DNA from 2 places in the Shewanella sp. 10N.286.52.E4 genome. Region 2 is predicted to be linked to the other one. Evidence: predicted binding sites of a transcription regulator. Region 2 holds the regulator's gene; the other holds the start of a gene.
What was found. The regulator sigma-54, encoded in region 2, starts transcription at its own class of promoters, with help from an activator protein. The targets are predictions, from matches to a motif close to GTTGGCACGNNNNTNGNNT.
Positions count from the first base shown of each region.

Region 1: a site for sigma-54 is predicted at 1,407-1,425, ahead of flhA (flagellar biosynthesis protein FlhA). Genes of this name have one in related genera too.

Region 1 is NZ_JBFRJJ010000028.1:87,306-90,788, reverse strand. Features, by position in the region: gene fliR (flagellar biosynthetic protein FliR) at 1-218, shown strand, start outside; gene flhB (flagellar biosynthesis protein FlhB) at 226-1,356, shown strand; gene flhA (flagellar biosynthesis protein FlhA) at 1,473-3,483, shown strand, end outside.
Region 2 is NZ_JBFRJJ010000007.1:134,685-138,167, reverse strand. Features, by position in the region: gene ptsN (PTS IIA-like nitrogen regulatory protein PtsN) at 1-351, opposite strand, end outside; gene hpf (ribosome hibernation promoting factor) at 354-641, opposite strand; gene AB4153_RS04505 (RNA polymerase factor sigma-54) at 666-2,150, opposite strand; gene lptB (LPS export ABC transporter ATP-binding protein) at 2,332-3,063, opposite strand; partial or broken gene lptA (lipopolysaccharide transport periplasmic protein LptA) at 3,336-3,483, opposite strand, start outside.

The DNA of each region.
Region 1 (3,483 bases), on a different contig from region 2:
TGATTAACTTATCATTTGGTGTGATGACGCGCGCATCGCCTCAACTGAATATTTTTGCCATTGGCTTCCCGGTAACAATGGTAAGCGGGTTATTGATTTTGTGGCTTACATTAGGGCCCATCATGTCTCATTTCGATGAGGTTTGGCTGCGAGGCCAATTATTGATGTGTGATATTTTGCAATTGACCTGTCAAATTGACGGCTCATTAACTCAGTAGGTTACTGATGGCAGAAGATACAGGTCAAGAACGCACAGAGGACCCCACCGCCAAGCGACTGCAACAGTCGCGTGAAAAAGGACAGGTGGCACGCTCTAAAGAGTTAGGTACAGCGGCTGTTTTATTAGCATCAGCTGTAGGGTTCGCAATCGTTGGGCCTAATCTTGCCCGAAGTCTGCACACTATCATGACACAAATATTGACCATGGAGCGGGATCAAATATTTGATACCAACTCAATGTTTCTGGTTTGGGGAGTGGTTGGCAATGAGCTTGCTTTTCCACTCATCAGTTTTATTGCATTTCTCGCCTTAATTGCTTTTATCGGTAATATCATTCTGGGTGGTATGACGTTCTCAGTTAAAGCTTTTATGCCCAAAGGCAGTAAAATGAATCCTGCTAAAGGATTTAAGCGAATGTTTGGTACACAAGCTCTAGTTGAGTTGACCAAGGGCATCGCTAAATTTGCTGTAGTGGCAGTATCAGCCTATTTTTTATTGAGTTTTTACTTCTTTGAGATAATGACACTCTCGACAGATCATCTACCTGGCAACGTTTACCATGCACTAGAGTTGTTAGTATGGATGTTTATTCTGTTATGTTCTTCAATGCTATTTATTGTGGTGATTGATGTGCCATTTCAAATATGGAATCACAATAAACAATTGAAAATGACCAAGCAAGAAGTCAAAGATGAATACAAAGACACTGAGGGTAAACCTGAAGTAAAAGGTCGAATTAGACAAATGCAGCACGAGATGGCCAACAAAAGGATGATGTCTGAAGTACCAAATGCAGATGTTATTGTGGTTAACCCTGAACATTATGCTGTAGCGGTCAAATACGATGTTAGTCAGTCAGCTGCGCCTTTTTTAATTGCGAAAGGCATCGATGATGTCGCATTTAAAATTCGTGAAATTGCCAGAGAGCATGAAGTACCGATTGTGTCGGCGCCACCTTTAGCACGTGCTATATACCATACGACGAAAATTGACCAACAAGTGCCTGAAGGGTTATTCACTGCAGTCGCACAAATTTTGGCATATGTATTCCAGCTCAAGCAGTATCAAAAAGGTAGGGGCAAGCGACCTAAGCCCGTGCCAATCAATCAACCTATCCCTGATGATTTAAAACACTAAATCGTTTACAAAACCTTCAATTAACCCCGCGGCCCTTTTGAAACTATTCTTTTGGCTTAGTAATTGCATTTTACTGTTGTCAGCGTCAAGAATATTACTATAAAGGTTTCCTACTGATGGATGTAAAAGCAGCATTAGGTCAAGTTAAACAAGTTAGATTAAGTACTTTTAAAGGTATAGGTACGCCATTATTAGTGCTTGCAGCACTCGGTATGGTGGTTTTGCCCATGCCTGCCTTTTTGTTGGACATCTTGTTTTCATTCAACATTGCTTTAGCACTCGTTGTACTGCTTGTCGCTATTTATTCTGATAGACCATTAGATTTTGCCGCATTCCCCAGCGTTCTGTTAGTCGCAACGCTACTTAGATTGGCACTCAATGTTGCCTCAACCCGAATCGTGTTATTGGAAGGTCATAACGGTGGTGATGCCGCGGGTAAAGTCATTGAAGCCTTCGGCTCTGTGGTTATTGGTGGTAACTACGCTGTAGGTTTAGTGGTTTTCCTGATTCTTATTATTATCAACTTTGCCGTTGTTACCAAAGGTGCTGGGCGTATTTCTGAAGTGAGCGCCCGTTTTACATTGGATGCCATGCCAGGGAAGCAAATGGCGATTGATGCCGATTTAAATGCTGGCACATTAACGCAAGATCAAGCTCGCGTACGCCGCGCTGAAGTGACCAAAGAAGCTGACTTTTATGGTGCGATGGATGGTGCATCAAAATTTGTTAAAGGTGATGCCATTGCGGGTATCATGATTTTGGTGATTAACATTCTCGGCGGTTTTGTGATCGGTATGGTTCAACATGGATTGGATTTTTCCAGTGCTGTTGAAATCTACACTTTATTGACCATTGGTGACGGCTTAGTCGCTCAAATCCCTGGGCTACTGTTATCAATCGCTGCTGCATTGATGGTGACTCGTCAAAATGAATCGGGTGATATGGGCGGCATGATGATAAGCCAGATGTTTGTCAGCCATAAGTCAATGGCGATAGCATCAGGCGTATTGTTTGTCATGGGTATCGTGCCTGGAATGCCTCATTTTGCATTCTTAACGTTCGCTTTTATTACAGCCTTTGCTGCATATATGATTTATAAGCGTAATAATGACAACAAAACCGCAGCGCTTGAGCAAGCGGTTAAAAGCCCTGCAGAAATTAAGGATGCAGAGCCTAAAGAACTCAGTTGGGAAGACGTTCAGCATGTCGATACTATCGGACTTGAAGTGGGCTATCGTCTAATTCCGTTAGTGGATAAAGGCCAAGGTGGTGAGCTTTTAGGTCGCATTAAAGGCGTGCGTAAGAAATTATCACAAGAATTAGGTTTCTTAGTACCAGCGGTGCATATTCGCGACAACCTTGATTTATCACCTAACTGTTATCGTATTTCGTTAATGGGAGTAGTGGTTGGAGAGGCTGAAGTTCGTCATGACTGTGAACTCGCGATCAATCCTGGGCAAGTGTATGGCAAGCTTGATGGCATTGAAACAACAGATCCTGCATTTGGATTAGAAGCTGTGTGGATAGCGCCAGAGCAGCGCGAACATGCTCAGACCTTAGGTTATACCGTGGTAGACACGGCAACAGTTGTCGCGACCCATATCAGCCAACTGTTGACTAACAATGCGGCTAAATTACTGGGTTATGAAGAAGTACAGCAGTTAATGGATATGCTAGGTAAAAACTCGCCTAAGTTAGTTGATGGCTTCATTCCAGATATCATGCCATTGGGTTCTGTGGTTAAAGTGATGCAAAACCTTCTAAATGAAGGTGTTTCTATCCGTGATTTACGCACAATTGTACAAACCCTGTTAGAATACGGTACAAAGAGTAATGATACAGAAGTATTAACCGCTGCAGTGCGTATTGCATTGAAGAGAATGATTGTTCAAGAAATATCTGGGCCTGAATTAGAGATACCTGTCATTACATTGGCACCAGAGTTGGAACAGATGTTGCACAAGTCTATGCAGGCGACAGGCGGTGAAGGGCCAAATATCGAACCAGGCCTTGCAGAACGCATGCAGAAGTCATTATTAGATGCTTCTCAGAAGCAAGAAATGGTTGGACAACCAGCCATTTTATTGACATCAGGTATGCTAAGGTCAACGCTGTCACGATTTGTTA
Region 2 (3,483 bases):
CGACAGCGTACTTAAATGCTGTTGGCATTGATCAGAAGGAACTAACAGCGCAAATAATATATCCACGGGTTTCTTGTCGATAGCATCAAACTCAATGCCTTCTTCACACTTGATCAAAATTGCTATCGGTTCTTCGATATCAGTTAATCGACCATGAGGAATCGCAATGCCATTTCCTATACCTGTACTACCCATTTTTTCACGGGCTATTAAACTTTCAAAAATAGCCTGTGAAGATAGGGTTGGGTACTGGGCAGCCATTAAATCGCTGATAAGTTCCAGTACTTTTTTCTTACTGCCCGGCGTGGCGCAGGTAGTGCACGCCGGCTGCAGAATGGTGCGAAGTTCCATCGTTAGTGTTTAATTAACTTCTCTTTGTGTTTAATTACCTGACGATCTAATTTGTCGATCAGGGCGTCAATTGCAACATACATATCAGCGTTCTGTGATACCGCAAAAACTTCACCTCCTTTGAGGTGTAATTTTGCCTCTGCAATTTGTTGCAGCTTTTGAACATTGAGCACAACGTGAACATTATTGATCTGTTCGAAGTGTCGTTCAAGCTTTGAAAACTTAGTTTGTACATACTCACGTAAAGATTGAGTAATTTCCACATGGTGCCCAGTCAGGTTAATTTGCATATATCATCCTCCAATAACAAAGGCTTATAGGCTTTTGCGTTGGTTTGAGGGAGGGATGAGCATTGCTTCACGATATTTGGCGATCGTACGCCGAGCAACATTGATCCCTTGTTCTGCCAATAGCGTCGCCATTTTACTATCGCTAAGTGGCTTTTGCTGGTTTTCTGCCGCAACAAGCTTTTTAATAAATGCGCGAATTGCAGTAGAAGAACACTCTCCGCCATCATCAGTACTCACATGGCTTGAAAAGAAATATTTTAGTTCAAAAAGTCCCCTAGGGGTGTGCATATACTTTTGTGTCGTGACACGCGAAATGGTTGATTCATGCATTTCAACGGCTTCAGCAATGTCATTAAGTACCATTGGCTTCATTGCTTCTTCGCCAAACTCAAAAAAGCCTTGTTGAAATTGCACAATACAATTAGCCACTTTTAATAAGGTTTCATTGCGGCTTTCAATACTTTTGATAAACCATTTTGCTTCTTGCAAATGACCACGGATAAATTGGCTGTCTGATTGGTTTGCTGAGCCTTTTGCCATTGCTGCATATTGCTGATTCACACCAATTTTTGGCATGTTATCTGGATTTAACTCAACGACCCAACGGCCACTCTTTTTAAACACTGTCACATCTGGAATGACATATTCATCTTTAATAGGAGTGATCTGTAACCCTGGACGTGGGTTAAGCGTTTGAATAAATTGAATCGCTTCGCGTAAATCATCTTCTTTAAGCTTGGTTTTACGCATTAATAATCTAAAGTCGCGGCCTGCAATTAAGTCTAGGTGTTCTGCAATCAGTAGCTTAACGTTATCGATACAAGGTATTTCACTAGGGTATTGGCCCAGCTGAATCATCAAGCATTCGCTTAAATCTCTTGCTGCAACGCCTACAGGATCAAAATGCTGTACTCGTTTGAGTACAGCTTCAACTTCATCGAGTTCAATATCTTCTAGGCCTAAAGCTTGCAATATGTCTTCAGTTGTTTGGGTTAAGTAACCACGTTCATCAACGGCATCGATAATCGCCGTAGCAATTACCAGATCGTTTTCAGAAAAAGGGGTGAGATTTTTTTGCCACTCTAAATGCTCATATAAGCCTTCTGTGGTTTCACCCTGAAAAGGCATATCGTCATCACGAGCCACTGCGCCAGAACCTGAACTTGGTGATGCTGTGTAAACTTCATCCCATGTGGTATCCATTGGTAATTCGTCTGGCATGGATTCTTTGGTTAACGATTCAGTGGTGTCTACGGTTGAGGTGTCTTTTTCAACAGTCACTTGGCTGTTATCACTAAAATCAGTATCGGTTTGCTGGGCGTTTTCTTTTACAGGTTCTTTTGCTTTAGCAAACTCATCTTCGAGCTCAAGGAGTGGATTTGAGTCAAGTGCTTGTTGAATTTCTTGCTGTAGCTCCAATGAGGAAAGTTGCAATAAGCGAATGGCTTGTTGCAACTGTGGGGTCATAGTCAGGTGTTGACCCATTTTGAGTTGGAGTGAGGCTTTCATTTACCGCTTATCCCTAATTGAGTTTCATCATCGCGACTAACAATTGTGTGGGTCTAGCACCTTTTTAAACTGCTTCTAGGCTTAAGCTGAACCTTGGCTTAAGTTCAGTCTAGAACATTGCACTAAAAAGTGGGACTGATACTGGTCGCGACATGCCATATTGTGCACTAAAGAATGCTAACTATAGCTTGAATTGCTCACCTAAGTATACTGACCTGACTTGCTGATTGTCTAAGATTTCAGCAGGCGTGCCTTCTGCAATTAAATCACCGTGGCTAACAATATACGCGCGCTCACATACATCAAGCGTTTCACGAACATTATGGTCGGTAATGAGTACTCCAAGTCCACGATTTTTTAGTTGTTGAATAATTTTCTTGATATCTATCACAGAGATAGGGTCGACACCAGCAAAGGGCTCATCTAGCAGAATGAACTTAGGGTTTGCCGCTAATGCGCGTGCGATTTCAACACGTCGACGTTCACCACCCGATAATGCCATACCTTGGCTATCGCGAATGTGAGTAATATTAAACTCTTCTAATAAGTGCTCTAACTCTTCGATGCGCTGCTCAGTCGTTAAACTTTTGCGGGTTTGCAACACCGCCATAATATTATCGTGTACGGTTAACTTGCGAAAAATGCTGGCTTCTTGCGGTAAATAACCAATGCCTTTGCGTGCACGCAGGTGCATTGGATCTGCCGTGAGATCATCTGAATCAATTAATATGCGGCCTTTATCACTTTTAACTAAGCCAACGACCATATAAAAGGTGGTGGTTTTACCTGCACCATTTGGCCCTAATAGCCCAACAATTTGCCCAGTTTTAACGGTAAGACTGACATTTTTGACCACTTGGCGACTTTTGTAGCTTTTAGCCAAGTTTTCAGCTGTTAAGGTAATTTGGGTCATTATTGAGTTTGCTCTAGCGCTGGTGTTTCAGGTAATGCATCTGAAGCTGGTTGCTCATCACTTGATGCAGGTTTAGCTATTGCAGGTGTTTCAGCTTCAGTTGCTGCTGCCGAATCCAAACCATTTTCAGTGTTTTCGATAGCGGCATCAGATTGATTTTCAATTAACTTCTCAGCTGTTTCTTCAGGTGCTTGCTCTGTGACTTCTTCTGTTGAAACAGGCTCAGATGAGGCGCTATCTGGTTGCTCTGAAGTGTCTTTCGATTCATTTAAATCAGGATAGTTTTCAGGCTGGAAAATTGTGATGACTCGGTCTTTTCCGTCGCCAGTACTTTCAGCGATCAATTGCTGTTTTTCAATATTATAACTGATGAGGTTACCGGTAACTTGGCTACCTGCTTGATCAAGTTTAGCGTTACCT